4 regions of the Pseudomonas sp. SL4(2022) genome follow, and region 1 is predicted to be linked to each of the others. Evidence: riboswitches for the same ligand, from Rfam matches in the RefSeq annotation. Region 1 holds a riboswitch; each other region holds the start of a gene.
What was found. Region 1 has a riboswitch for cobalamin ahead of cobO (cob(I)yrinic acid a,c-diamide adenosyltransferase). Riboswitches for the same ligand answer to the same signal wherever they lie in the genome.
Positions count from the first base shown of each region.

Region 2: another riboswitch for cobalamin. It lies ahead of cobW (cobalamin biosynthesis protein CobW); the one in region 1 lies ahead of cobO (cob(I)yrinic acid a,c-diamide adenosyltransferase).
Region 3: another riboswitch for cobalamin. It lies ahead of OU997_RS12195 (energy-coupling factor ABC transporter permease); the one in region 1 lies ahead of cobO (cob(I)yrinic acid a,c-diamide adenosyltransferase).
Region 4: another riboswitch for cobalamin. It lies ahead of OU997_RS08490 (TonB-dependent receptor); the one in region 1 lies ahead of cobO (cob(I)yrinic acid a,c-diamide adenosyltransferase).

Region 1 covers NZ_CP113060.1:4,076,235-4,083,479, forward strand. Annotated here, with positions in the region: gene OU997_RS19260 (cobyric acid synthase) at 1-1,046, opposite strand, end outside; gene cobD (threonine-phosphate decarboxylase CobD) at 1,043-2,035, opposite strand; gene cbiB (adenosylcobinamide-phosphate synthase CbiB) at 2,028-2,936, opposite strand; gene bluB (5,6-dimethylbenzimidazole synthase) at 2,933-3,580, opposite strand; gene OU997_RS19280 (cobyrinate a,c-diamide synthase) at 3,577-4,884, opposite strand; gene cobO (cob(I)yrinic acid a,c-diamide adenosyltransferase) at 4,881-5,492, opposite strand; cobalamin riboswitch at 5,602-5,827, opposite strand; gene OU997_RS19290 (hypothetical protein) at 5,899-6,219, opposite strand; gene OU997_RS19295 (O-methyltransferase) at 6,226-6,888, opposite strand; gene OU997_RS19300 (C40 family peptidase) at 6,916-7,245, opposite strand, start outside.
Region 2 covers NZ_CP113060.1:1,743,569-1,750,813, forward strand. Annotated here, with positions in the region: gene OU997_RS08400 (hypothetical protein) at 1-34, shown strand, start outside; gene cobM (precorrin-4 C(11)-methyltransferase) at 42-797, opposite strand; gene OU997_RS08410 (cobalamin biosynthesis protein) at 794-1,357, opposite strand; cobalamin riboswitch at 1,324-1,520, shown strand; gene cobW (cobalamin biosynthesis protein CobW) at 1,620-2,672, shown strand; gene cobN (cobaltochelatase subunit CobN) at 2,732-6,466, shown strand; gene OU997_RS08425 (ATP-binding protein) at 6,477-7,245, shown strand, end outside.
Region 3 covers NZ_CP113060.1:2,586,193-2,593,437, forward strand. Annotated here, with positions in the region: gene OU997_RS12190 (acyl-CoA dehydrogenase family protein) at 1-1,467, shown strand, start outside; cobalamin riboswitch at 1,852-2,056, shown strand; gene OU997_RS12195 (energy-coupling factor ABC transporter permease) at 2,111-2,791, shown strand; gene amn (AMP nucleosidase) at 2,911-4,383, shown strand; gene OU997_RS12205 (LysR substrate-binding domain-containing protein) at 4,380-5,246, opposite strand; gene OU997_RS12210 (agmatine deiminase family protein) at 5,380-6,432, shown strand; gene aguB (N-carbamoylputrescine amidase) at 6,437-7,245, shown strand, end outside.
Region 4 covers NZ_CP113060.1:1,760,291-1,767,535, forward strand. Annotated here, with positions in the region: gene cbiE (precorrin-6y C5,15-methyltransferase (decarboxylating) subunit CbiE) at 1-467, shown strand, start outside; gene OU997_RS08480 (cobalt-precorrin-6A reductase) at 464-1,180, shown strand; gene OU997_RS08485 ((2Fe-2S) ferredoxin domain-containing protein) at 1,405-2,121, shown strand; cobalamin riboswitch at 2,184-2,389, shown strand; gene OU997_RS08490 (TonB-dependent receptor) at 2,544-4,655, shown strand; gene OU997_RS08495 (ABC transporter ATP-binding protein) at 4,655-5,425, shown strand; gene OU997_RS08500 (ABC transporter substrate-binding protein) at 5,422-6,375, shown strand; gene OU997_RS08505 (FecCD family ABC transporter permease) at 6,372-7,245, shown strand, end outside.

The sequences.
Region 1 (7,245 bases):
GCCGCGCCTTCCAGACCATGCGGGTCGTCAATCTGCGTGCCGAGCATCTGCAGCCCGCCGCAGATACCCAGCAACTTGCCGCCATAGCGCAAGTGTTTGTTAAGGGCTGCCGACCAGCCCTGCTCACGCAGAAAGGCCAGATCACTGCGCACACTTTTGGAGCCGGGCAGGATGATCAGATCCGCCGCAGGGATCGGCTGACCGGGGCCAATAAAGGTCAGCTCAACCTGCGGGTGCAGGCGCAGCGGGTCGAAGTCGGTGTGGTTACTGATGCGCGGCAACACCGGTACCACCACCTTGATCACCTCGACGGCCTTGGCGCTCTGACGCGTGTCAATGGCGTCTTCGGCTTCCAGATGAAAATCCATCAGGTACGGCAATACACCCAATACCGGTTTGCCCGTGCGCTGCTCCAGCCAGTCCAGCCCCGGTTGCAATAACGCAATGTCGCCGCGAAAACGGTTGATGACAAAGCCTTTGACTCGCGCCTGTTCGCTCTCCGAGAGCAGCGCCAGGGTGCCGACCAAATGGGCAAACACCCCGCCCTTGTCGATATCGGCAATCAGAATCACCGGGCAATCCACCGCTTCGGCGAAGCCCATATTGGCGATATCGCCGGCGCGCAGGTTGATCTCGGCGGGCGACCCCGCCCCTTCAACCATCACCACCGGGTAAGCGGCACTCAGGCGCTGATGCGACTGCAGCACCGCCTGCATCGCCACCTTTTTGTAATCGTGATACGCCACGGCATCCATGCTGCTCAGGGCGCGACCGTGGATGATCACCTGCGCACCGATGTCGCTGTTGGGCTTGAGCAGCACCGGGTTCATGTCGGTGTGGGGCGCAAGCCCGGCGGCCTGCGCCTGCACCGCCTGGGCGCGGCCGATTTCGCCGCCATCGGCGGTTACGGCGCTGTTGAGCGCCATGTTTTGCGGTTTGAACGGCACCACACTGACGCCCTGACGCTTGAGCCAACGGCACAGCGCGGTGACCAGGGTGCTCTTGCCGGCATCGGAGGTGGTGCCCTGCACCATCAGTGTGCTCATGCCAGCTCTCCAGCGAAGACCGCCAGTGCCTGCTGCAAACGCTGCCAGCCGGTTTCATCCGGTGGCAAACCAAAACGCAGGCTCAGCGGCTTTTCAAACAGGCGGGTAAGAATGCCTTGCAGGGCGAGAAACTCATGCAGCAAGGCGGCCTGCGGTGTGCAACAGAACTGAAACAGCGCGCAACCGCCTGTGGGGCTGAGCCCATGCGCAACCAACAGCGCAGACAGGCGTTCAGCATCGGCGAGCAACCGCTCACGTTGTGCCTGCTGGCCGGCCATGTCCTGCAACAACGCCGTGGCCACCACGCGGCTCGGCCCGCTGATTGCCCAAGGCCCTAGCAACTCGGCCAGTTGCGCCAGCAGCTGCGGCGGCGCCAGGACAAAGCCCAGGCGAATACCCGCCAAACCGAAAAACTTGCCAAACGAGCGCAGCACGATCAGCCCGGGCAACTCACTGAACGCCGCCAGGCTGAACGCCGGCGTGCAATCGATAAAGGCCTCGTCCACCACCAGCCAGCCGCCTCGCTCGGCCAAACGCCGATGCCACTCCAGCAAACGCGCAGGTTCAATACAGCGCCCGGTGGGGTTGTTCGGATTGACCAGCAACAGCACATCGATGCGCTCCAGCGCGCGCTCAATCGCGCCTTCACTGATTTCCAGCAGACGATGCCCTTCACGCTGCCAGGCCGCCGCATGCTCGGCATAAGCGGGTGAAACAATGCCCACGGTGACGTGTCGCAGCAGACGCGGCAGCGCCTGAATGGCGGCTTGCGAACCCGCTACCGGCAGCAGGTTGGCGACGCCGTAGTAATCGCGCGCAGCGATTTCCAGGCCGTCCTGCTGCTCGGGCAAGCGCGTCCAGGCAATTGCCGGAATAGCGGGCAAGGGCCAGCCGTAAGGCGCAATGCCGGTGGACAAATCCAGCCACTCCGCCAGGGCAATGCCATAACGCAGCGAGGCCGCGCGCAGGCGACCACCATGTTCAAGCATAAGCAAGCCCCCATAGCATTAGCAGTGCCAGCCACAGCAGCACGCCGCCGTAAACCAGATTGACTGCCCGCTCGATATCCCGTGCGCGGGGCGGTGGACCGTCGCCCAAATCAGGCCGCACATGCAGCTCGCCGTGGTACTCCGCCGCACCACCCAGGCTGACGCCCAGTGCCCCTGCACCCGCTGCCATCACAGGGCCAGCATTGGGACTGTCCCACAGCGGCGCCTGGGTGCGCCAACAACGCAACGCCAACAGGGTTTTACCCAGCAACGCATAGGTCAATGCGACCAGCCGTGCAGGCAGGTAATTGAGTGCATCGTCAATCTTTGCAGCGGCCCAGCCGAAGCGTTCAAAGCGTTCATTGCGATAGCCCCACATGGCGTCCAGGGTATTGCTCAGGCGATACAGCACCACCCCCGGTGCGCCAGCCAGCACAAACCAGAACAGCGCGGCGAACACCGCGTCGCTGCCGTTTTCCAGCACCGATTCGCTGCCAGCGCGGGCCACACCCGTGGCATCCAGCTGCGCAGTATTACGGCTGACCATATAGCCAACCCGCTCGCGGGCCAGGCGCAAATCCCCCAGACGCAGCGCCTGCGCCACTGGCATGGCATGCTCGCCCAGGCTTTTCAGGCCCAGGGCGGCGTACAAGGCAATGATTTCCACCGCCCACCCCAGCCCGCTGATCTCACTCAACAGCCAGGCCAGCAGGGTCAGCGGCAACACCGCCAGGCACCAGGCGCTGACGCCATGGCTGCGCCACCCGCCACCCGCCGGATTGAAGCGCTGCTCGATGCGCTCGGCCATACGACCAAAGGCCACCAGCGGGTGCCAGCCCTTGGGTTCGCCCAAAATCGCATCCAGAACGACCCCGGCGCAGGTACTCAGCACCAGGCTCATGGCGTGCTCCACTGATTCTCGAACAGCAACTCGCTGAGCGGCCGAGGCTCGGCCCAGCCCTGCTGAACCAGCATCGGTGCCTCATAAAATTCCGTCACGGGTCCCAGGCACAGCACCGCCAATGGCTTGCTGCCGGTCGGCATGCCGAGCAGATCCGCCAGGGCCTGGGGCTCGAACAGCGACACCCAGCCCATGCCCAAACCCTCTGCACGGGCCGCCAGCCAGAGGTTCTGAATCGCGCAGGCCAGGGATGCCAGGTCCATCTCCGGCAAGGTGCGGCGGCCAAACACATGAGCCTCACGGCCCTCCATCAGGGCCACCACCAACAGTTCGGCGCAGTCGCGAATACCCTCGACTTTCAGCCGCATAAACTCGTCGCTGCGCTCGCCCAACGCCTCGGCGGTGCGCGTGCGTTCCTCCTCTACCAGGCCGTGGATCGCTTCGCGCAAGGCCGGACGGGTGATGCGAATAAACCGCCAGGGCTGCATCAAGCCCACGCTGGGCGCCTGATGCGCAGCTTCGAGCAAGCGCGCGAGCAACTCGGGAGCCACCTCGCCACCGCTGAAATGGCGCATATCGCGGCGCTCAGCGATGGCGCGGTACACCGCCGCGCGCTCTTCGGCACTGAAGGCCTGCTCACTCATGCCGGCGCACCGGGACAAAACAGCGCGGCAGCGGCAACCGGGTCGGACGGCAGATAGAAGTGAATATAGGAGGCGGTCATCCGCCCCTGACGATAGACCGCCTCACTGGTGCGCTTATAGTTCGGGCACTCGCCACGGGTCAGTGGTTGTAGTTCGCTGCTGAGCGCCGAGTAGTGAAAACTGTGGCCGCGCAGCAGCCCTTCCGGCAGCTCAGCCTGTTGCAAGGCCATGGCGGTCATGCGTGGTTGCAGGGTCGCCTCGCCGTTTAGCAAACCGAGCATCTGCCCGCTGGCGCCCTGTTTGTCGGTCAGTTTGTCGAGTAGATAGAGCATGCCGCCGCACTCGGCGTGGATCGGTTTGCCTGCCTCGTGGTGAGCGCGGATTGCCTCGGCCATGGGCTGGTTGGCTTCAAGCGTGGACAGGTGCAACTCCGGGTAACCGCCGGGCAGATACAGGCTGTCGACATCCGGCAACTGCTCATCTGTAAGCGGCGAAAAGAACTGCAATTCGGCACCCAGTGCGCGCAGCAAATCGAGGTTGGCCTGATAGAGAAAGGCAAAAGCGCTGTCGCGTGCTACGCCAATCCGAACATCCTTGAGCAATTGCGCGGGCCTTGCATGCTCTGGTGCAGCGAAGCTGACTGGCGGCGGCAGACTGGTATCGGCACTGGCAGCCAAAGCATCGGCGGCGGCGTCCAGACGGGCATCCAGGTCGAGCAGTTCGCCCGCCTGAACCAGGCCGAGATGGCGGCTCGGTAAACCGACCTCGGCGCTGCGTGGTAATGCGCCGTACCAGCGGATCGAGGCCGGCAGCGCATCACGCAGGATCTCGCCATGCCGCACACTGCCAACCCGGTTACCGAGCACGCCAGAAAACGGCAGATCCGCTTGGAAGGTCGCCAGGCCATGGGCCATGGCGCCGAAGGTCTGCGCCATGGCCGAACCGTCGATCACCGCCAGCACCGGCACACCAAAGTGCCGGGCCAGGTCGGCCGCCGAAGGCGTGCCATCGAACAGGCCCATCACCCCTTCAATCAGAATCAGGTCGGCCTCACCCGCCGCCTCCCAGAGCAGACGACGGCTCTCGGCCTCGCCAACCATCCACAGGTCGAGCTGATACACCGGCGCACCGCTGGCGCGGGCAAGAATCATCGGGTCGAGAAAGTCCGGGCCGCATTTGAACACCCGCACGCGCTTGCCCTGGCGTGCATGCAAACGCGCCAAGGCAGCGGTCACTGTGGTCTTACCCTGGCCGGAGGCCGGTGCAGCGATCAATAACGCGGGGCAAGAGCGGGCGCGGATCAAAATTCGACTCCCTTTTGCGCCTTAACCCCGGCCTTGAACGCATGCTTGACCAGGCTCATCTCGGTCACGGTATCCGCAGCCTCGATCATCCCCGGCAACGCGCCGCGACCGGTTACCACCACATGCTGCAGCAGCGGCCGCGCTTCAATGTCGGCGAGCACCGCATCGAGTTCCAGATATCCGTATTTCAGGGCGATATTCAGCTCGTCGAGCACCACCAGGCCAATGGCCGGATCATTCAGCAGCTGCGCCGCCACCGTCCAGGCTTCGCGCGCCTTGTCGATATCACGCTGGCGATCCTGGGTCTCCCAGGTAAAGCCTTCGCCCATCACGTGGTAGCTGACTTCATCGGGAAAACGGCGAAAGAAGGCTTCTTCGCCAGTGCTGGCTGCACCCTTGATAAACTGCACCACGCCCACCTTGAGGCCGTGGCCCAGGGCGCGAGCAACCATGCCGAAGGCGCTGCTGCTCTTGCCCTTGCCATTGCCGCTGTGCACCAGCAGCAGGCCGTACTCATCCTGGGCCTGGGCAATCTTTTCATCGATAAGGGCTTTTTTGCGGGCCATGCGCGCCTTGTGCCGGGCGTCCCGTTCAATCGATTCAGTCATCGCACTGCTCCACCGCCACAGGGCGATCTGGCTGGAAAAAGCATGCGGGGATAGGGAAAGCGCGGGCCTGCGCACAGCGCACACCACACGCCAGCCATCGCCCTCCGCGATGCCGTGGACTGCAGCAGGCCGGTCTCCGGGCTTGTGAGCGAGCCGAATGGCTCACGACCGCACCTTCCCATGCATCACGCACAGTGGCTCTTGCGGCGTTTGACTCACTTACCGTTGCGGGGGCAGCGTCGGAATAGCGGGCGTTCACACGCACAGCGCACCGACTTCCCTGTTTCACCCCGCACACGCAATGCGTTGGGGGCACCTGCTACAAGGCGCGAAGGTTAGAGAGTTCATGATTAAGCGTCAAACGAATGCGCCGCCCATTGCGTCACGTGTACACAAACAGCGCAGCTCAGTGCCTCGGCATAAAGCCCGCAGGCTTGTTCGCCAGCCATTCGACAAAGGTTCGCAAACGCTCATCGCTGAGCAAGCTGTCGCGGTTGTTGTAAGTCAACGCCAGCTCCTTTTCGCTGAACAGCCGGTGAATCTGGTTGTGGCAGGCGCGGCAGACCCAAAGCGTGGCGCTGATGCGCTCACTTTTACCGAAGCGTTTCTGCACATAAACCTTGTTGTGCAGCGCCTTGGGGATCAGATGGTGACGCGTCAACGTGGCAGCGCGGGTGCAGAGCTCGCAGGCATCAGGTTGTTCGGGCAGACGAATCGGTTCAGGCATACGGGTTCAGCGTTTACGGCAAAGACTCAGGCCGTCGCCCAACGGCAACAGGGAGAGGTCGAGGCGCGGATCATCGCGCAGCGCCAGGTTGAGCGCCTGAATGGCTCGGGTGTCGGCGCTTTCGGGGTTTTCCTCAAGCACACGCCCGCTCCACAGGGTGTTATCGAACAGGATCAGCCCGCCCTGGCGCACCAGACGCAGGGCATGTTCCAGATAGGTTGGGTAATTGACCTTGTCGGCGTCGATAAACAGCAGGTCAATACTGCCAGCCAGACCTTCAGCCTCCAGTGCTGCGAGGGTTTGTAAGGCCGGAGCCAGGCGCAGCTTGATACGCGAGCTTAGCCCGGCCTCAAGCCAGTAACGCTCGGCCGTGGCGTTGTACTCGCCGGGGATATCACAGCAGATCAACCAGCCATCCTCGGGCATGGCCTGGGCCATGCAGATGGCGCTATAGCCGGTAAAGGTGCCGACCTCAACAATCCGCCGCGCCCCAGTCAGCTGTACCAGCAAGGCCATGAACTGTCCCTGCTCGGGGGCAATCTGCCAGCGAGCAGTACTGAACTGTGCGGTTTCCTCACGCAGGCGCTTGAGCAGCGGTGTTTCACGCAGCGAGACATCCAGCAGGTATTGGTACAGGCCGGTATCGAGATTGAGTGTTTGATTAGTCATGCCTACTCCCTCTGCAAACCAAGGCTGTTAGGGGTTGCGCGCCAGTTCCGGGGAGAACACGCGCTTGGCATTTAGATAAGTGCGCTGCCAATACGAATTGCTCAGGCTATCCAGGCGCACAGTGCCGCCGCTGGAAGGTGCATGAACAAAACGGCCATCGCCGACGTAGATGCCAGCATGGCTGACCTGGCTGCCGCCATTGGTGGCAAAGAACACCAGATCACCGCTTTGCAGGCGGTCGCGGCCGACAGCCGGGACGCGCATGCTGATCAGATCACGGGTCGAGCGCGGCAAGCTGATGCCCGCGGCATCGCGGTAGACATAACCAATCAGACCACTGCAGTCGAAGCCACCATC
Region 2 (7,245 bases), 2.1 Mb from region 1:
ACTGGGGATCAAAGCTGCGGAGATTCATCTCTAGCAGCCTGTTAATCGTCTGCCGACCTGAACAGGTGCCGATGCTCAGCGTTATAAAGCGCTGAGTCGGCAAACTGTTCGGCATGCAGCACGCGGCCGACGAGGATCAGCGCCGTGCGGCGAAAGCCCTTGGCGCGCACCTGTTCCACGATGGTGGCGAGGGTGCCGCTGACCCAATCCTGATCCGGCCAGCTGGCGCGATGCACCACGGCAATCGGGCAATCCGCGCCGTAATGCGGCAGCAGCTCAGTGACGATCTTGCTCAGGTGCACCACGCCCAGGTGGATGGCCATGGTCGCGCCGTGGCGCGCCAGGTCGCCCAGCGCCTCGCCCTCGGGCATGTTCGACTTGCTCGCGTAGCGGGTGAGAATCAGCGTCTGCGACACCTCGGGCAGGGTCAGTTCGCTTTCCAGCAGGGCAGCACAGGCGGCCGTGGCCGTCACCCCTGGGATGATCTCGAAGGCGATGCCCAGCCGGCGCAGGTGGCGGATCTGCTCACCAATCGCGCCATACAGCGACGGGTCGCCGGAATGCACGCGGGCCACATCCTGGCCTTTGTCATCGGCCTGGCGGATCAGCTCGATGATTTCATCCAGATGCAGCTCGGCGGTGTTGATCACCTGTTCGGCGCTATGGCCCTGTAGTACCGCCTCGGGCACCAGCGAACCGGCATAGAGAATCACCGGGCAGCTGCGCAGCAGGCGTTGGCCTTTGACGGTGATCAGCTCGGGGTCGCCGGGGCCGGCGCCGATAAAGTAGACGGTCATGACAGATCCTTGGGTGCACTCGACGCCAGCGCGCAGGTGGCGCTGGCGTTGCGGGTTCTTTCGCCGAGCAGACGCGCCGGTTGGCCGCTCAGGTGTTCAGCCAGGGCCAGGGCGCAGGGTTCGGCGACGGCCGGGCTGCCGGTGGCGACCAGGGTCAGCGGCGAGCCTTGCACACCCTGCTGATAGGGTTGCAGTTCTTCGGCACTAAAGCAGCTCAACTGCAAACCGAGGCGCTGAGCCAGTGCCAGCAGGCCCGGCTCGCTCTGTTTGTGCGTGATGCTGGCCAGCCCCGCCAGGTTATCCACAGTCAGGCCATGCGCCTGCAGGCTGTGCAGCAGCAGGTTGAGTAAGTCCTCCACATTGCAGCCACTGCGGCAGCCCAACCCGGCGACCACCTGAACGGCGGCAGCGGGGCGAGTATGGGCAGGGCTGGACATCATCAAGGCGACTCGGTGTGTGCGGCGGCGTAGCTCAACATGGCGGCCGGCACCGGTCAACCGCGATTGACCGGCCGCCATGGCCTGCGTAGCCTTGTCGCGTTCGAGGTTCTTCGTGGGCATGCCCATGAAGCTAAGAGGGAACAAGGTTGATGCCTTGGCTGCCCCCGCAACTGTAAACGGTCCAAAGCCCTTCGATACACCACTGCCGTATGGCGGGAAGGTGAAGGGTCGCGCAATGCGCAGACCGTGAGCCAGGAGACCTGCCTCGTCACGTTTTCGACAACCGGGCGGGGTGATCCGGTGGTGTTGGCTGACGCCCCGTGGCTGTCATGTCTGTGCCACCTCCTGCTCGTCTTTCTTTCGACGTCACGCAGGACTCGCCATGCAAACCCTCGCCAAACTCCCCGTCACCATCGTTACCGGCTTTCTCGGCGCCGGCAAAACCACCCTGCTGCGGCATATGCTCGGCCATGCCGACGGGCGGCGTATCGCGGTGATCGTCAACGAGTTTGGCGAGCTGGGCATCGACGGCGAAATCCTCAAGCAGTGCTCCATCGGTTGCAGCGAAGAAGAAGCCAACGGGCGCATCTTCGAACTGGCCAACGGCTGCCTGTGCTGCACCGTGCAGGAAGAGTTCTTCCCGGTGATGCGCGAGCTGGTGGCACGTCGCGGCGAGCTCGACCATATCCTGATTGAAACGTCGGGTTTGGCCCTGCCCAAGCCACTGGTACAGGCCTTTAACTGGCCGGAAATCCGCAACGCCTGCACGGTGGATGCGGTGATCACCGTGGTCGACAGCCCGGCCGTGGCCGCAGGCACCTTCGCCGCCTTCCCCGATCAGGTCGATGCGCAGCGCAAGCTCGACCCCAATCTGGACCACGAATCGCCGCTGCACGAGCTATTCGCCGACCAACTGGCCAGCGCCGACCTGGTGATACTCAACAAGGCCGACCTGCTCGACGCCGCCGCCCTGGCGGCGGTGCGCGCGGAAGTGGCGGAAGAGCTGCCGCCCGCAGTGAAAATCATCGAAGCCCATGGCGGTGAGCTGCCGCTGGACGTGCTGCTGGGGCTGAACTGCGAGACCGAGCTGCATATCGAGGGCCGCAAGACCCACCATGACCTGGAAGGCCATGAAGACCACGATCACGACGAGTTCGCCTCGTTCCACGTGGAACTGCCTGAAGCCGAGGAAACGCGTTTGCTGCAAGCGCTGAAGGAGGCGGTCAGCAAACACGGCATCCTGCGCATCAAGGGTTTTGCGGCGATTCCCGGCAAGCCGATGCGCCTGCTGCTGCAAGGCGTCGGCCAGCGTTTCGATAAACACTTCGACCGCGCCTGGCAGGCCAATGAGCCGCGCATCACCCGCCTGGTGGTGATTGGCCAGACCCTGGATCAGGCCGCCATCGAAGCTGAGCTGCAAGCAGCGCTGGCCTAAATAGGTGGGAGGGGCTTTAGCCGCGACTAGGCCCGACCCCACCCACAAGAAGAGCGATCATGCATCTATTGCGCACCCAACCCGGCAGCCAGCTGCCGGTCGACAGCATTGCCGACCTCGGCCAGACCCCGGCCGAGCTGGTGATTCTGTGCACCGGCGATTCGCAGTTGTCGCTGTTGGCGGAGGTGGCGCGGCAGTTGCCGGCGGATTACCCGAGCCTGCGCCTGGCCAGTCCGGCGCAGCTGAGCAATCACGCCTCGGTGGACTTCTACGTCGAGCAGGTGTTGCAGCACGCCAAGGTCATCCTGATTTCCGTGCACGGCGGCGTCAGTTACTGGCGCTACGGCATCGAGCGCTTGGTCGAACTGGCCGAGCGCGGCGCGCAGGTCATCATGGTGCCGGGTTGCGACAACCCTGATCCAGAACTGATGGCGTTGAGTAGCGTGCCGCTGGCGGAGGCCGAGCGGCTCTGGCAGTTCCTGCGCCAGGGCGGTGCGGCCAATGCCCAGCAGCTGTTCAACTGCATCGCCAGCCACTGGTTGCAGCGTGACTACCCCTGGGGCGAACCGCAGCCGCTGCCGCGCGTGGGCCTGTATCACCCGCAGCTGAGCACCCCGAGCCTGGTCGATTGGCAAGCCCATTGGCAGGTCGGTGCGCCGGTGGCGGCGCTGCTGTTCTACCGCACCCAGGTGCAGGCGGCGAATACCGGGTTTATCGATGTGTTCTGCCAGCGCTTGCAGGCCCAGGGCCTTAATCCGCTGCCGATTGCCGTGGCCAGCCTCAAGGAAGCCGCCTGCCTGGCTCAGGTCGAGGACTGGCTGGACGAAGCCGATGCCCGTCTGATTATCAACACCACCGCCTTCGCCCTGTCTAACCCGGAAGCGCCGAGCGCACGACCTTTCCGCCGTGATATTCCGGTGCTGCAAGCCATTTGCGCGCTGGATAACCATGAGCAGTGGCAAGCCAATGCTCAAGGCTTGGGTTCGCGTGACTTGGCCATGCATATCGTGTTGCCCGAGCTGGACGGCCGCCTGATCACCCAGCCGATCAGCTTCAAGGGCCTGGCCTGGCGCAGTGAGCGCAGCCAGAGCGATGTGGTTTGTTACCAGCCGCATTTACCGGGGATGGATTTTGTCGCCGAACTGGCGCGCAACTGGGTCGCCCTGGCGCACAAACACAACGCCGACAAGCGCATCGCCCTGGTGCTGGCCAACTACCCGACCCGCGATGGGCGCATCGGCAATGGTGTTGGCCTGGATACCCCGGCGGCGGCGCTGAATATCCTCAAGGCGCTGCAACAGCAGGGCTACCCGGTTGCAGGGTTGCCCGACAGCGGTACCGCGCTGATCCACCAGTTGCTCGGCGGTGTGACCAATGAGTTGGACAGCCTCGACGCGCGGCCCTGCGCCCAGAGCCTCGCGCTGGATGAGTACCTGGCGTTCTTCCACAGTCTGCCGCAAGCCAACCAGCAGGCGGTGCGCGAGCGTTGGGGCGAGCCGCAGCAGGACCCGATGTTCCGCAGCGGGCGGCTGATGATCGCCGGCCTGCGTTTCGGCCTGACCTTTGTCGGCATCCAACCGGCCCGTGGTTATCAGCTGGATGCGGCGGCGGTATATCACGACCCCGATCTGGTGCCGCCCCATGGCTATCTGGCGTTCTACTGCTGGCTGCGAAAGGCCTTTGCCGCCGATGCAGTGATCCACGTCGGCAAGCACGGCAATCTGGAATGGCTGCCGGGCAAGAGCGTCGGGCTGTCTGAGGAGTGCTGGCCGAGCGCGATTCTCGGCCCGCTGCCGAATATCTACCCGTTTATCGTCAACGATCCGGGCGAGGGCGCCCAGGCCAAGCGCCGTACTCAGGCGGTGATCATCGATCACCTGATGCCGCCGCTGACTCGCGCGGAAAGCTACGGCCCGCTGCGCGATCTGGAGCGCCTGGCCGACGAGTACTACGAAGCCAGCCAACTCGACCTGCGTCGCGCCGCCGAATTGCGCGGCGAGATTCTGCTCAAGGTGCGCGAGGCCAGCCTCGACCGCGAGCTGGGCCTGCAACTCAATGAAGACCCCAACAGCTGGCTGCCGCAGCTCGACGCCTACCTGTGCGATTTAAAGGAATCGCAGATCCGCGATGGCCTGCATGTGTTTGGCGAATCACCGGCCGGTACCCTGCGCCGCGACACCTTGCTGGCCCTGCTGCGCATTCCCCGTGGCGACGGCCAGGGCGCCAACGCCAGCCTGCTGCGCGCCCTGGCCCGCGATCTGGAGCTGGGTTTCGATCCTCTCGACTGCGACATGGCTGCACCTTGGCTGGGGCCGCGCCCGGCGATGTTGCAGGGCCTGAGCGATGACAGCTGGCGCAGCGCCGGAGATGCCCGTGAACGCTTGGAGCTGCTGGCCTTGCAGTTGATTAGCGCGGCGGATTTTGAACCCGTTGGTGCGGAAAGCACCCAGGTGTTGCAACGCCTGCGTGAACAGATCGCACCGCTGCTGGATGCCTGCGGTCCGGCCGAAATGCACGGCCTGTTATCGGCGCTAAACGGGCGCTTTGTCCCCGCCGGGCCGAGTGGCGCGCCGAGTCGCGGCCGCCTGGATGTGCTGCCCACCGGGCGCAATTTCTACAGCGTCGATGTGCGCAACCTGCCGACGCCGACCGCCTGGCGTATCGGCGTGCAGGCGGCGGACCGGCTGCTGGAGCGGCATCTGCAGGACCACGGCGACCACCTGCGTCAGCTCGGTCTGTCGATGTGGGGCACGGCGACCATGCGCACTGGCGGCGACGATATGGCCCAGGCTCTGGCGCTGATGGGCGTGCGCCCGGTGTGGCAGGCCGGCAGCCAGCGCGTTGAGCGTTTCGAGGTGCTGCCGCTGGCGCAACTCGGCCGCCCACGGGTGGACGTGACCCTGCGCGTGTCCGGCTTCTTCCGCGATGCCTTTAGCAACCTGATTCGTCTGTTCGATGACGCGGTGCAGGCGGTGGTGGATCTCGATGAGCCGGAAGACATGAACCCGCTGTCGGCGCGGGTCTGGCGCGAATCCCTGACCCTGCAGGACAGCGGCCTGGATGAGGCCGAGGCGCGCCAGCAAGCCGGCTGGCGAGTGTTCGGCTCCAAACCGGGGGCCTATGGTGCGGGCGTGCAGAACGCCATCGAAGAGCGCCTGTGGCAAACCCGCGAGGACCTGGCCGAGGTCTACCTGAACTGGGGCGGCTACGCCTACGGCACCCATAGCGAAGGCACCCCGGCGCGCGCGCAGTTCGCCGAGCGCCTGGAACAGATGCAGGCGGTGCTGCACAACCAGGACAACCGCGAGCACGACATCCTCGATTCCAACGACTACTACCAGTTCCAGGGCGGCATGCTCGCGGCGGTGGAAACCCTGCGCGGCGCTAAGGTGGCCAGCTATCACGGCGACAACAGCCAGCCGGATACGCCGCGCATCCGCACCCTGAAGGAAGAACTCAACCGCGTGGTGCGCGCCCGTGCGGCCAACCCCAAGTGGATCGACGGCATGAAGCGCCACGGCTACAAGGGCGCGTTCGAGCTGGCGGCGACCATCGACTATTTGTTCGCCTTCGACGCCACCAGCGAGCTGGTCGACGACCACCAGTACGCACTGCTCACCGATGCCTATTTGCTCGACAAAGACACCCGCGACTTTATCCAGCAGCACAACCCCGGCGCCCTGCAGGACATCCTCGAACGCCTACTCGAAGCCCAGCAGCGCGGCCTCTGGCAAGATCCCGGCGAGTACCGCGAAGCGTTGGAAAACCTGCTGATTGATAGCGAAGAATCCTAGAGAGCCTGCCATGACCGATAGCCACTTCCCCCTCGCTGCCGTGGTCGCCGCCGATGACCTGAAACTGGCGCTGTGCCTGGCGGCTATCGACCCGGCGATTGGCGGCGTGCTGATCGAAGGCCCGCGCGGCATGGCCAAATCGACCTTGGCCCGTGGCCTGGCCGATCTGCTCGCCAGCGGCACCTTTGTCACCCTGCCACTGGGCGCGAGCGAAGAGCGCATCGTCGGCACCCTCGATCTGGACGCCGCCCTGGGTGAGGGGCGCGCACAGTTTTCTCCCGGCCTGCTGGCCAAGGCCAATGGCGGCGTTTTGTACGTCGATGAGGTCAATCTGCTGCCCGATCATCTGGTCGACCTGCTTCTGGATGCCGCCGCCAGCGGGGTCAACCATATCGAGCGCGACGGTATTTCCCATCGGCATGCCGCGCGTTTTGTGCTGATCGGCACCATGAACGCGGAAGAGGGCGAGTTGCGCCCGCAGTTGCTCGATCGCTTCGGCCTTAACCTGGCCCTGGACGCCCAGCCGCAACCGGCCCAGCGCGCCGAGATCGTCCGTCGCCGCCTGGCCTTCGATGCCGACCCGCAGGCCTTTCTGCAGCGCTGGCAAACCCAGCAGGACGCGCTGCGTGAACGCTGCCAGAACGCCCGTGCGCGGCTGGCGGCTATTCCCCTGGATGACTCCGCCCTTGAGCAGATCAGCCAGCGCTGCTTCGCCGCCGCCGTCGATGGCCTGCGCGCCGATCTGGTCTGGTTGCGCGCGGCCCGTGCCCATGCCGCCT
Region 3 (7,245 bases), 1.5 Mb from region 1:
TTTCTCGCCAACGAGAACAAGCCGGTGTTCAAGAGTCACGACCGCTATGGTCACCGTGCGGACCTGGTGGAGTTTCACCCGGCCTATCACCAGCTGATGAGCGCCGCCATTGAACACGGCCTGCCGTCCATGCCCTGGACCGATCCGCGCGCTGGTGCCCAGGTGGCGCGCGCTGCCATGAGCTATCTGCACAGCCAGGCCGAAGCTGGCAGCGGCTGTCCGCTGACCATGACCTTCGCCAGCGTGCCGGCGCTCAAGCTGCAGGCCGATGTGGCCGAGAAGTGGTTGCCGAAAATCCTCGCCACGCAATACGACCCGCGCAACCTGCCGATCGAGCAGAAAACCGGTGCGACCATCGGCATGGCCATGACCGAGAAGCAGGGCGGCACCGATGTGCGCGCCAACACCACCCGTGCCTACCCGGTGGGTTTGGGTGGTCCCGGTCAAGCTTATGAACTGGTCGGCCACAAGTGGTTCTGCTCGGCGCCGATGTGCGATGCCTTCCTGACTTTGGCGTATACCGCCAAGGGTCTGACCTGCTTTCTGCTGCCGCGCCATCGCCCGGATGGCTCGCGCAACGAGTTCTATATCCAGCGCTTGAAAAATAAGCTGGGTAACTGGTCCAACGCCTCCAGTGAGGTGGAATTCCGCGGTGCCCTGGCCTGGATGGTCGGCGAAGAAGGCCGGGGTGTGCCGACCATTATCGAAATGGTCGCGCTGACCCGTTTCGACTGCATGATCGGCTCCAGCGCCCTGATGCGTCAGGCCCTGACCCAGGCCGCGCACCATTGTGCGCACCGCCAAGTCGGTGGCCGCGTGCTGAGCGAGCAGCCGCTGATGCAAAACGTCCTCGCCGACCTGGCCCTGGAAAGCGAAGCCGCGCTGGCGCTGACCCTGCGCATGGGCAAGGCGCTGGATAACCCGCATGACGAGCAGGAAGACAAGTTCGCCCGCCTGGTCACCGCCGTGGGCAAGTACTGGATCTGCAAGCGTGCGCCCGCCATGATCAACGAGGCTGCCGAATGCATGGGCGGCGCCGGGTATGTCGAGGACACCATCCTGCCGCGCCTGTACCGCGAAGCACCGGTCAACTCCACCTGGGAAGGTTCGGGTAACGTGCAGTGCCTGGACGTGCTGCGCGCGCTGTCTAAGGAACCGGGCGTACTCGACGCGCTGTTTGCCGAGTTGGGCAATGGCCATGGTGATGCCCGCCTCAACGCCCATATCGAAAAACTCCAGGTGGACTTCCGCGACACTGCCGACATCCAATACCGCGCCCGGCAACTGACCGAAGACGTGGCCCTGGCCCTGCAAGCCAAACTGCTGCTGGAAGCCGGCAATGCCGTGGTGAGCGATGCCTTTATCGCCAGCCGCCTGGGCGGTCAGGGTGGGCGGGTCTACGGCACTCTGCCGCGTGGGGTGAATGTCGAGGCGCTGGTGGCGCGCAGTACACCGCACCTGATCTGAGCACCGACTTGCGATCTGCTGCGTGCAGGTCCTCAGCGTTAAAAACAGACTCGGCGGCCGCGTGCGGCTAACGCGCGCCGAAGGGCGAGTGAAACGCGTAATGCTCGTGTACAAAAGTACACCCGTGTGCGAGCTCCGTCCGCTTGATTCGCTGCGCTCACCCTAAGGGCCAGCCGTTGGCTGTTACTTTGCTGCGCTGCGTTTCTTGTCTGTTTTGAGCCGCTGTTGGCTGTTGCTAACGTAACGCCTTGCAGGACTCTGGCCCACTAGATCGTAAGCCGGCTCTGAGGCGTTTGCTTTGCCGGTATGCGCGGACTGACTTCTTGAACGTTTCACCTTGAGCCCGGCCTCTGCGCCGGGCTCTGTCATTTCTCACGGCCGCCGGGTAAGGTGGCCGCCGATGGTTCCAGCTCGTGTGATGCGACTGGATGAAAAGGGAACAGGGTGAAGCGCACGTCGCCAATGCCCTGGCTGCCCCCGCAACTGTAAACGGCGAGCGACGCCCGGATGCCACTGACCGCAAGGTTGGGAAGGCGGGTGGAGTATCAAGCCGTGAGCCAGGAGACCTGCCATCGAAGCCGGGCGTTTATGCCCATTCCCTCAATCCGGATCATCGCGCGGTGGGCGCGGTACAGGAATCTCAATGCACATCGAACCAGAAGTCGTTACTGGCGCCAAAATCTTTCTTAGTTATGCCACCGCTGCAGGTGCCTTTGGCCTCTGTGCCAAGCTTGCGCTCGACAGCGTGCGCAACAATGGCGGCGCTGCCGCCCTGGCATTACGCAGCGTGCTGACCACTGCCCTGGTGTTCTGTTTCTTCGAAGTATTTCCGCACCACGCGGTCGGGGTTTCCGAGGTGCATCTGATCCTCGGTTCGACCCTGCTGCTGCTGTTCGGCGCAGGTGCCGCGGCGATGGGGCTGGCGTTCGGCCTGTTGCTGCAAGGGCTGCTGTTCGCTCAATTTGACTTGCCGCAGTACGGCATGAACGTTACGACGCTGCTGGTGCCGCTGTGGGCGATCAGCCTGCTGGCCAAGCGCATCATCGCGCCGGGTACCGCCTATGTGGACCTTTCCTACAAGCAGGCACTGGCGCTGTCGACGGCCTATCAGGGTGGCATTGTCGCCTGGGTCGGCTTCTGGGCGTTCTACGGGAATGGTTTCTCCGGCGAGAACCTGGCCGCCGTGGGCAGTTTCGGCCTGGCCTATATGAGCGTCATTCTGATCGAGCCACTGGTCGATCTGGGTGTGCTGGCTGCCGCCAAGGCGCTGTCCGCTTATAGCCGTGGGCCGCTGTTCAACGTGCGTCTGCATCAGGCTGCCTGAGGCTGACGCCAGACCCGGCGGCTGCCGCCGGGTGGGTGTCCACGGGTGATCTTGCGCTATCCCAAGCGCGGCGGATCAGGGCAAGATAGAGCCTGTCCGATCAGCCAGGAAGATGCCTTGTGAGCCTTTGTTCCGATGACTTCGTTGTCGCCACCACCGCCGAAGAGGCGGTGGACCGCCTCGCCGCGCTGCACCAGCAGGCCACCCGCGCGCTCAGTCAGGCGCTCAAGCGTTACCTGAAAGAGCGCAGCAAACCCGACTCTGCGCAGCAGTGTCAGTTCCGCTACCCCGAATTACGTCTGACCTACCTGTGTCAGGGCGAAGTGCCGACGACCGTGCGCGCCTATGCCAAGGTGCAAGTGCCGGGCACCTACAGCGTCACCGTGACCCATCCCGCGGCGTTCCGCAAATACCTGCTGGAGCAGCTGCGCCCCTTGATGAGCGACTTCACCGTGCGCGTGGAAGTCGGCATCAGCCAGCAGAACATTCCGTATCCGTACGTGGTCGAGCAGGGCGATGAGCTGGCCGGCTCCGGGGTCACCGCCGCCGAGCTGGCGCGCGTATTCCCCAGCACCGACCTGTCCGCCGCCACCGATGGCACCGCCGACGGCCTGTATGACTGGGAAAACACCGACCCGCTGCCGCTGGCGCTGTTCGATGCGGCGCGGGTGGATTTCTCCCTGCGCCGTCTGGTGCATTACACCGGCAGCGACTGGCGGCATGTGCAGCCGTGGATTTTGCTGACCAACTACCACCGTTACGTTGACCAGTTCATTCGCCATGGTCTGGATATGCTGGTGGGCGAATCGCGCTTCACGCGCATGGTGCTGCCGGGCAATGTGGTGATCGAGCGCGGCATGGCCGAAGGCGAGATGCAGGCCATCATCGAGAACGTCATCTGGCACCGTTATCAGATGCCGGCCTATCACCTGCAAACAGACGATGGCCACGGTATCACCCTGGTCAACATTGGCGTCGGCCCGTCCAACGCGAAGAACATCACCGACCATTTGGCCGTGCTGCGCCCGCATTGCTGGCTGATGATTGGCCACTGTGGTGGCCTGCGTCAGTCGCAGACCATCGGTGACTACGTGCTGGCTCACGCCTACATGCGCCGCGACGGCATCCTTGATCGCGTATTGCCGCCGCATATCCCGCTACCCGCGCTGGCCGAGGTGCAGCAGGCGTTGCAGGAAGCGGCCAAGCTGGTGACCGGTGAAGAGGGCGATGAGCTGAAGAAGCGCCTGCGTACCGGCACCGTGCTGACCTATGACGACCGCAACTGGGAGCTGCGCTGGGCCCAGGAGCGGCCGTTGATCAACCTCTCCCGTGCCGTGGCGGTGGACATGGAAAGCGGCACCATCGCCGCGCAAGGTTATCGCCTGCGGGTGCCCTACGGCACGCTGCTGTGCGTGTCGGACAAACCGCTGCACAGCGAGATCAAGCTGCCCGGTGCGGCCGGTGCCTTCTACGAGCGCGCGGTGACCCAGCACCTGCACATCGGCATCACCGCGCTGGAACTGATGCGCAGCCAGCTCAACTCGCTGCACTCACGCAAGCTGCGCAGCTTTGATGAGCCGCCGTTCCGCTAATCTGCGCTGTGGCTCAGAGCCTGCTGCAGCCAGATGCAGAAACTGCGAGTCAGTGGGTCGCTTTCGCTGTCGCGGTGCACCAGCCAGGCCCAGTTGGGGCCGCGCACCGTCTGTTCCACCAACGGTTGCAGCAGGCCGTTACGCCGTACCTGGTCAGCCAGCAACTGGCTGACCAGGGCGATGCCCAGGCCCTGGCTGGCGGCATCCAGCAGCAGGCCGGGGTCGGAGAAGTTCAGCCCGTGACTCTGCTGGCCCACGTCCATGCCACCTTGAACCGCCCAATGGCTCCAGTCCATTTCCCGTTCGCCATGCAAGGTGGTGCGTTCGCTGTGCGCCGTTGCCCATAAAGCCGGGTGGCAGGCCGGGTAGAGCCGATCTTCCAGCAGTACGCGAAAGCTGCATTCGGCTTGAGCGCTGAGGTCGTCGCGCACCGCGATGTCGATGGTTTGTGCGGCCATGTCCGGTACGTCATCGCTGGTGAACAGCCACAGGTCGATTTCCGGGTGCAGGCGATGGAATTCGCCCAGGCGCGGCACCAGCCAATGGCGAGCGAATGCAGGTGTGGTGTTGACCACCAGTTGATTGGGCTTGCGGTATTGCTCCAGGCGACGGATGCCCACGGCCAGTTGCTGCAGCAGCGATTGCGTGGTGCTGAGCAAGTCGTGCCCGGCATCCGTCAGGCTGACGCTGCGGCCACTGCGGAAGAACAGCGGCTGTTCGAGAAAGCTTTCCAAGCTGCGGATCTGCTGGCTGATAGCGGACTGGGTCAGGTGCAGCTCCTCGGCAGCCTTGTGGAAGCTGCCCAGACGTGCGGCGGCTTCGAAGCCGCGCAGGGCATTCAATGGTGGCCAGTGCTTGAGCATGATTGATAAGTCCTGCTAATCAGAAGTGTGCAAAATCTATCGTTTGTTGCCGCATTTTTACAGGCCTAGCATGGAAGTCATCTCCGCATTCGCGGTTTTAAGTGATAACAATGACTTAACTGAAGGCACTTGTATGCAGCATAACGCAGTCGCAGCAAACTCCTGGTTTATGCCCGCCGAATGGGTTCCGCATGCCGCCACTTGGATGGCCTTCCCGCACAATAAAGCGCTCTGGGAGTCGGGCTGGGGCGTGACGCTGGCCGAGGTGCAGGTTGATTTTGCCCGCGTGGCCAACGCCATTGCGCGCTTCGAACCGGTGAAAATGGTGGTCGACCCGTCCGCTGTGGCCCGTGCCCGCGAGCTGTGTGGTGCCAATATCGAGCTGGTCGAACTGGCCATCAATGACAGCTGGTGCCGTGACTCCGGCCCCAGCTTTGTCTGCCATCCGCAGTTGGGGCTGGCCGGTGTGAGCTGGCGCTTCAATGCCTGGGGTGGAAAATCCGCCCATGATCTGGACGAGAGCCTGGCCCGGCGCATCCTCAACGGCCTGGGTCTGGAGTGCTTCGGCACACCGCTGTCCAACGAGGGCGGGGCGATCCATGTGGACGGTGAGGGTACCCTGATTACCACCGAATCGGTGCTGCTCAACCCCAACCGCAATCCGGGCATGAGCAAGGCCGAGATGGAAGAGGTCTTCACCCGCCTGCTGGGCGTGAAGAAGACCATCTGGCTGCCGGGCGATCCGCAATACGTTACGGGCGACATGACCGACGGCCATGTGGATGGTGTGTGCGCCTTCGCCAAGCCGGGTGCGCTGCTGGTCGACGCCACCCATGACAAGGGTTCGGTCTATGCCGAGGTAGTACGTGAGAACCGTCGCGCCCTGGAGCTGGCTACCGATGCCCGTGGCCGTCAGTTCGAGCTGATCGACCTCTATGAGGCCACCGACGCCGTGGACACCGAGGCGGAAGTGTTCTGCGCTTCCTACACCAACTTCTACATCTGCAATGGCGCGATCATCATGCCGGCCTATGGTATTGCCGCCGATGATGAGGCAGCCGCTACCCTGCGCATGGCCTTCCCGGGCCGCGAAGTGGTGCCGGTGCAGATCAACCAGTTGGCTCATGGCGGCGGCGGGGTGCATTGCATCACCCAGCAGCAGCCGGCCTGGCCGTTGAAGGGGTGAGGTCATGAGTAAGCTGACCGTCGCCACCACCCAGTTCGCCTGCAGCTGGGACCTGAAACAGAACCTAGACCGTGCCGAGGAACTGGTGCGTGAAGCCGCTGCTAAAGGCGCGCAACTGATCCTGCTGCAGGAGCTGTTCGCCACCCCGTATTTCTGCATCGAGCAGGACCACAAGCACCTGGCGCTGGCCGAAGAGTACAAGAGCAGTCCGCTGCTCAAGCGCTTCGCCGCGCTGGCTGGTGAGTTGGGTGTGGTATTGCCGCTGTCCTGGTTCGAGAAGGCCGGCAATGCCTACTTCAATTCGCTGACCGTGGCCGATGCCGATGGCCGCCTGCTCGGGGTGTATCGCAAGACGCATATCCCCAATGCCATCGGCTATCAGGAGAAGGAATACTTCAGTCCAGGCGATACCGGCTTCCGTGTTTGGGACACCGCCTTCGGTCGCATCGGTGTGGGTATCTGCTGGGATCAGTGGTTCCCCGAGACAGCCCGCTGTCTGGCCCTGCAGGGGGCCGAAGTGTTGCTGTTCCCCACCGCCATCGGTTCCGAGCCGGGCGCTGCAGCGCTGGACTCGCGTGATCACTGGCAGCTGACCCAGCGTGGCCACGCGGCCGCCAACATCATGCCGGTGATTGCCGCCAACCGTGTCGGCCGTGAAGTGGCGACCACCGACCCGGCGTTGCAGATGAGCTTCTACGGCTCGTCCTTTATCACCGACCACAAGGGCAAGCTGCTGGCTGAAGCCGACCGCGACACCAGCGGTGTGCTGGTCCGTGAACTGGACTTGGCAGCCATGCGCGAAGAGCGCCTGAC
Region 4 (7,245 bases), 2.1 Mb from region 1:
CGCAACCTGGTGAGCTGCTCTGGGATGTCGGCGCCGGCTGCGGCTCCATCGGCATTGAGTGGATGCGCGCGCACCCCAGCTGCCGGGCGCTGGCCATCGAGGCTGACGCCAGTCGTCAGGCGCATATCCAGCACAACCGCGATGCCCTCGGCGTGCCCAGCTTGCAATTGGTGGCCGGCCGCGCGCCCGAAGCCTTGGCCGGATTGGCCGCGCCGGATGCGATCTTTATTGGTGGCGGGGTGACCATCCCTGGCGTGCTCGAGCAGTGCTGGGCCAGCCTCAAGCCGGGTGGGTGTTTGCTGGCCAATGCCGTGACCCTGCAAAGCGAAGCGGCGCTGGTGGCCTGGCGCGAGCAGGTGGGCGGCGAGCTGACGCGCATCAGCGTGGCCCAGGCGCAGCCGCTGGGCGGCTTCGACACCTGGCGCAGCGCCTTGCCGATCACCCTGCTGGTGGTGCGCAAGCCGTGAGCCCGCGCATCCTCCTGCTTGGCGGCACCACCGAGGCCTTGCGTCTGGCGCGCCGCCTTGACCCTGAAAGCATCTACAGCCTGGCCGGGCTGGGCCGGGTGCCGGATGATTTGCCCTGTCAGGTGCGTGTTGGCGGCTTTGGCGGGGCGGAAGGATTGGCGGCGTTTATCCGCCTGCGGGGCATCGAACTGCTGCTCGACCTGACCCACCCCTATGCCGCGCAGATCAGCGGCAATGCCGCCCGCGCCGCCGAGCTGAGCGGGATTGCCTGCTGGGCGCTGCGCCGCCCCGGCTGGCAGGCCGGCGAGGGTGATGATTGGCGCGAAGTGGACGACTGGGCCGGGCTGGTTGCGGCGCTGCAAAGCTTTCAGCACCCGCTGTTTACCCTCGGTCGCGAGCCGCTGGAACACCTGCATGAGATTCCCCCGCATCAGCACTGGACCGTGCGCTGCCTGACGGCCCAGCAAGGCGTGCCGCGTGCGGAGATTATCGGCGCGCGCGGGCCGTTTGCGCTGGATGAGGAGCGTGCGTTATTTGCTCGTTTAGGCACCGATGTGCTGATCAGCAAGAACAGCGGCAGCCAGTCCACCGAGCCGAAACTGCAGGTGGCGCGGGAGTTGGGTTTGCCGGTATTGCTGCTGCGTCGGCCCGAGTTGCCAGCGGTGGATCGCGAGTTTGTCAGCCTTGAAGCGCTGGCCGAGGCGCTGTCGTAGGATGGGTTAGCGCTGCCAATCGACGGTCAGGCGGACAGCGACTGAGTCCTGCGCAGCGCGTCACCCATCGAATAGCGGCTGAGTCTGCCACGGTGGGTTTCGGCGCATCGGGCAATGCAGCTGGCTCACGACCTGTTCTATGCGCCTAACCACCCTACGGGGCGGCTGGGTTGCCCAACGGAAAACAGCGCCTGTTAGACTGCCGCCCCGCTTTGGAGGCCGCCATGACCACGCCCGTTTCCCCTTACGCCCGCATTCTGTTTGTCGGCCCCGACCTGGCCGAGGGCTCGTTTGCCGAGCTGCTGCGCCGCCGTCTGGTTGAGCTACGCGGGGAAGCGGCGCTGGCCGATATCGTCGATACCAGCGCGGGCTATGCGTCGCTTTGGCAGCGCGTGGCCGAGGCTGAGCGGCCGTTGCTGGTGATCGACCTGGAGCCGCAAAGCAGCAGCCCGCACCTCGATTGGCTGCGCAGCGAACTGTGCCAGCAGGCCAACCCTGAGCAGCTGTTTGTCGCCAGCGCCATTGGCCAGGCTGAAGGCCTGCCGGTGGAGGCTGCCTGCGCGCTGATCGAGCGTCCCGAGCTGCACCTGCCCTGTGTGGGGGTGGCCGCCGTGCCGGGGCATCACGCCTGGTCGCAGATTCCGCCGCACGCGCAGCGCCTGCTGCTGTGCAACGGCCCGCGCTGCACCCGGCGCGGTGCGCTGGACCTGTGGAAAAACCTGCGCCAACGGCTCAAGGCCGCCGGCAAACTGGAGTGCGAGGGCGGGGTGCATATCACCCGTACGCAGTGCCAGTTCCCCTGCGATCTGGGCCCGACCGCCAGTCTCTATCCGGCCGGTGAGTGGTTCCGCGTGCGCGATGAAGCCGAGCTGATCCGCCTGGTCGATGAGCGCCTGGTGGCCGGCCGCGCCGTGCCCGAGCTGCGCATTGATAAGGGCTGAGAAGACTGCTGTAGAGCCATTCGGCAACAGCTAAAAACTTGACGCGGATCGGCCTGAATGGTCATATCCGCGCCGTTTCAGGTGTCTCACGCCGCCGCGCGTGAGGTTAAACGGGAAGTCGGTGCGCCCTTTGGGCCAGTCCGACGCTGCCCCCGCAACGGTAAGCGAGCGACGTCATCACGATGCCACTGTGCAGTTTCTGCATGGGAAGGCGATGGCTTCATGACCCTCGTAAGCCCGGAGACCGGCCTGATTCTTAGGGATGTTGTGCGCTGCCCGTGATGCAGCGGCAACTCCCAACTGTTTGGCAACCCGCGGTGGGCGGGCGTTGACGCCGATCGTGGGTGCCTGTGCGCCCGTGTTTTGCTGTTGCGCGTTTCCATCGGGATTGCCGTGCCTATCCCTTTTGCGATGGAAGCATCATGGCGCGCTATCCCCTGTCTCAACTCTCTGTTTCCCTTGCCCTGTGCCTGGCCGGTACGGCTGTGGCGGGCGAGCCCCCGGTCAATTTGCCGGCCACGACCGTTCAGGCCAAGGCTGCTGCGGAGGGCGAAAGCGATCTGCATACGCCCACCAGCAGCGGTTCGCGCCTGGGCCTGAGCGCCCTGCAAACCCCGGCCAGCACCAGCAGCCTGAGCGGCGCGCAGGTGCGCGGGCGTAACAACCTCAGCGTGCAGGACGCGGTCACCCGCACCCCTGGCATCAGCAGCATCGGCAGCCCTGGCAATGGCGGCACCGCGCTGTCGGCGCGTGGCTTTACCGGGCACAGTGCGACCATGCAGCTGTATGACGGCACCCGTCAGTATGTCGGGGCCGGCACCGTGACCTTCCCGGTCGACACCTGGTCGGTGGCGCGCGTTGACGTGCTACGCGGCCCGGCCTCGGTGCTCTACGGTGAAGGCGCGACCGGCGCGGTGATCAACGTGGTGCCGAAAAAGCCGTTCAGCGGCGCCATCAGCAACCAGCTGCGCCTCGGCTACGGCAGCGACGACCGCCGCCAGGCTGCGCTGGACAGCGGCGGCTCGCTGAGCGATGCACTGAGCTACCGCCTCAACCTCAATCAGCTGGCCAGCAACGGTTGGGTCGATGACGGTGAGTCGCAGAGCCAGGCGCTGAGCGCCGCCTTGCGTTGGGATGCCAGCGATGCGCTGAGCTTTACCCTGTCTCATGATCACGGCGATCAGGACCCGCAGCGCTACCTGGGCACGCCGCTGGTCGCCGGCCAGTACCGCGAGCGCCTGCGCGAGCGTAATTACAACGTTGATAACGCCGAGGTTCGCTACAACGACCAGATCACCCGACTGGTCAGTGACTGGCGCATCAACGATGCCCTGAGCGCCAGCAACCAGCTCTACTACATCAAGACCCAGCGTTACTGGCGTAATGCCGAGTCCTATCGCTGGCAGCCGGGTGATCAGGTCAAGCGCAGCGATTTCTACGAGATCAAGCACACCCAGGAGCAGGTCGGCGACCGCCAGACCTTCACCCTGGAGCACGCCCTGTTCGGCCTGGAGAGCCGCAGCGTGGTGGGCGTGGATTACAACCGCATCCACTTCGCCCGCCAGCACGACTTTGCCAGCAGCTTCACGGACAGCGTGCCGCTCGCCGGCAGCGGTGGCGGTCAGTACCAGAGCACCGATCCGCTGGGGTATGGGCCGCGCGAACGCAACCTGGCGCGGCAGTTCTCGCTGTTCGCCGAGAACCGCACTCAGCTGACCGAACGCCTGTCGCTGGTCAGCGGTGTGCGCCGCGATCAGCTGCATATCCAGCGCGACAACCTGCTGAACGACAGCAGCGCCGACCGCAGCCTGACGGGCGACAACTGGCGTGCCGGGTTGGTCTTCGAGGTCACGCCCGAGCTGTCGCTGTACGGCCAGTACGCCACCAGCACCGAAGGCGTGAGCAACCTGCTGACGCTCAATCCGACGCAGCAGCAGTTCGACCTGAGCGAGGCCAAGCAGACCGAAATCGGCCTTAAGCAGGCGTTCTGGAATGGCCAGGGCGAATGGACGTTGGCCGCTTACCACATCGTCAAGGAGAAGCTGCTCAGCCGCGCCACCCCGACCGCGCCGACCGAACAAATCGGCCAGCAGTCTTCCGACGGCCTGGAAGCCACCCTGGAGCTGGCGCTGGGCCAGGGTTGGCAGGTCTCGGCCAACGCCGCGTGGGTGCGTGCCGAGTACGACGACTTCACGGAGGCCGGGGGTGACCGCAGCGGTAATCGGCCGACCAACGTGCCACGGCGCACCGCCAACCTGTGGCTGAGCAAGGCGCTGAGTGAGCAGGTGGATGCCGGGGTCGGCGCACGTTATGTCGATGCGCGCTACGCCGACACGGCGAACAGCGTGACGCTGCCGAGCTACACCGTGGTCGATGCCACTGTCGGCTGGCAGGTGCAGGCGGATGTGCGTCTGGGCCTGGAGTTGAACAACCTGTTCGACCGCCAGTACGCCACCAGCGGCAGCAGCGATGGCCAGCAGTGGTACCTGGGCGCACCGCGTTCGTTGTTCGTCACTGCCGATTACCGTTTCTGATGGCGCGCTTGCAGATCAGCGAGCTGGCCTGGTCGCCCAACGGTGAGCAGGCCTTGCTCGACGGCATCGAGCTGGCGGTGGGCGACGGTCAGCTGGTCGGCCTGCTCGGCCCCAATGGCAGCGGCAAGACCAGCCTGCTGCGCTGCGCCTACCGCTTTCAGCGGCCCGATCAAGGCTCGGTGGAGCTGGACGGCGAAGCGCTGTGGAGCCGCTCGCCGCGCTGGTGCGCGCAGCGGGTGGCGGTGGTGTTGCAGGAGTTTCCCCAGGACTTCGGCCTCACCGTGGCCGAAGTCGCCGCCATGGGCCGCACGCCGCACAAGGGCCTGTTCGATGGTGATGATCAGGCCGATCACGCTCTGGTCGAGCAGGCCCTGGCGCGGGTCGGTTTGACTGAGCACAAGTGCCAGGCCTTCGCTCATCTCTCCGGCGGCGAGAAGCAGCGCGTGCTACTGGCCCGCGCCCTGGTGCAGCAGCCGACGCTGCTGATCCTCGACGAGCCGACCAACCACCTTGATCCGCGTTATCAGCTGGAACTGTTGCGGCTGATCAAAACCCTCGGCCTGGCAACCCTGGCCAGCTTCCACGACCTCAATTTGGCGGCGGCCTTCTGCGACCGCCTGTATGTGCTCGACCACGGCCGCGTGGTGGCCAGCGGCACTCCAACCGAAGTGCTGACGCAAGCGCTGCTGGCCGAGGTGTATGGCGTGCAGGCGCTGGTCGACCGTCATCCCCTCGCGGGGCACCCGCGTATTACCTGGATCAATCCATGAAGCGTTTTCTGCCTTACGCCTTGTGCCTGCCGTTGCTGGGCGCGACCCTGCCCGCCCAGGCGGTTACCGTCACCAGCTGCGACCGTCAGCTGACCATCGAGCAGCCGCCGCAGCGCGCCGTCAGTCAGGACATCAACCTGACCGGCATGCTGCTGGCCCTCGGGCTGAAATCGCGGATGGTCGGCTACAGCGGCATCAGCGCCTGGAAAACCCCCAACCCCACGCTGATGGCGCAGCTGGCCGATTTGCCCGAGCTCGCGGCGCGGCACCCGTCACTGGAAAACCTGCTCAACGCCGAGGCGGATTTCTTCTTCGCCGGCTGGAACTACGGCATGCGCGTCGGCGGTGAAGTCACCCCGGCCAGCCTGGCGCGGTTCGGCATTCCGGTGTACGAGCTGAGCGAGTCCTGCGCTCATGTCATGCCACGCCGGGTAGCCAGCCTGGAGGATGTCTACACCGACCTGCACAACCTCGGCCGCATCTTTGCCGTAGAGCCGCGCGCCGAGGCGCTGGTGCTGGGCATGCAGCAACGGGTGGCGGCGGTGCGTGCCCGCCTGGCCGACAGCGGTCCGGCGCCACGGGTATTTCTCTACGACAGCGGCGAGGAAAGCCCGTTTACCGCCGGCCGTTTGGCCATGCCCCAGGCTTTGATCGAGGCGGCGGGGGGGCGCAATGTGATGGACGGGCTGGCCGCGAGCTGGGTGCGCGTCGGCTGGGAAGCGGTAATCAGCAGCGACCCCGAGGTGATTCTGATCGTCGATTACGGCGAGCGCAGCGCGGCGCAGAAGCGTGATTTCCTCCTACAGCATCCGGCCTTGCAGGGGCTGACGGCGATCCGTGAACAGCGCTTTGTGGTGCTGCCGTACCTGGCGGTGACACCGAGCCTGGAAAACGCCGCCGCCATCGAAACCCTGGCCGCGGCGCTGCACCCGCAGGCCTTTGCCCGATGATTCGCAGCCCGCACGCTTACCGTTTGTTGCTGCTGGTGCTGGCCTTGGCGCTGGGCCTGTCCTGCGCGGCGTCATTGGGCTTTGGCGCCGCGCCAGTGCCCTTGCCGCGTGTGCTGGAGATTTTGGGTCAGCGCCTGTTCGACCTGCAGCCGGCGCAGGCGGTGAGCAGCGCTCAGGACAGCATCGTCTGGCTGATCCGTGCGCCACGGGTGGTGCTCGGTGCGCTGGTGGGGGCCGGGCTGGCGCTGGTCGGCACGGCGCTGCAGGCGGTGACGCGCAACCCGCTGGCCGATCCACATCTGCTTGGGGTCAGTTCCGGTGCGGCGTTCGGTGCGGTGATTGTGGTGCTGTACCTGGGGGAATTTATCGGCCTGCTCAGCCTGCCGCTGGCGGCCTTTGTCGGCGCGCTGGTGAGCATGCTGCTGGTGCTGGCGATTGCCAGTCGCGGTGGCCGGTTGGAGAGCGACCGCCTGCTGCTGGCCGGGGTGGCGGTGTCGTTTGTGATGATGGCGGCAAGCAACCTGCTGCTGTTTCTCGGTGATCACCATGCCGCCAGTTCGGTGATCTTCTGGATGCTCGGCGGCCTTGGTCTGGCGCGCTGGGAACTGCTCTGGCTGCCGGCGTTGTGCTTGATGCTGGCCTTGCTGCTGTTGCTCGGTCTGGCGCGGGCGCTGAATGCGCTGATGGCCGGTGAACACAGCGCGGTCAGCCTGGGGCTGGAACCGCGCCGGGTGCGTTTGCTGGTGTTTGTCTGCGCTTCGCTGCTGACCGGGGTGCTGGTGTCGCTGAGCGGTGCCATCGGTTTCGTCGGGCTGATCCTGCCGCATGTCGCGCGCTTTCTGGTGGGCGCTGAGCATCGTCGCCTGCTGC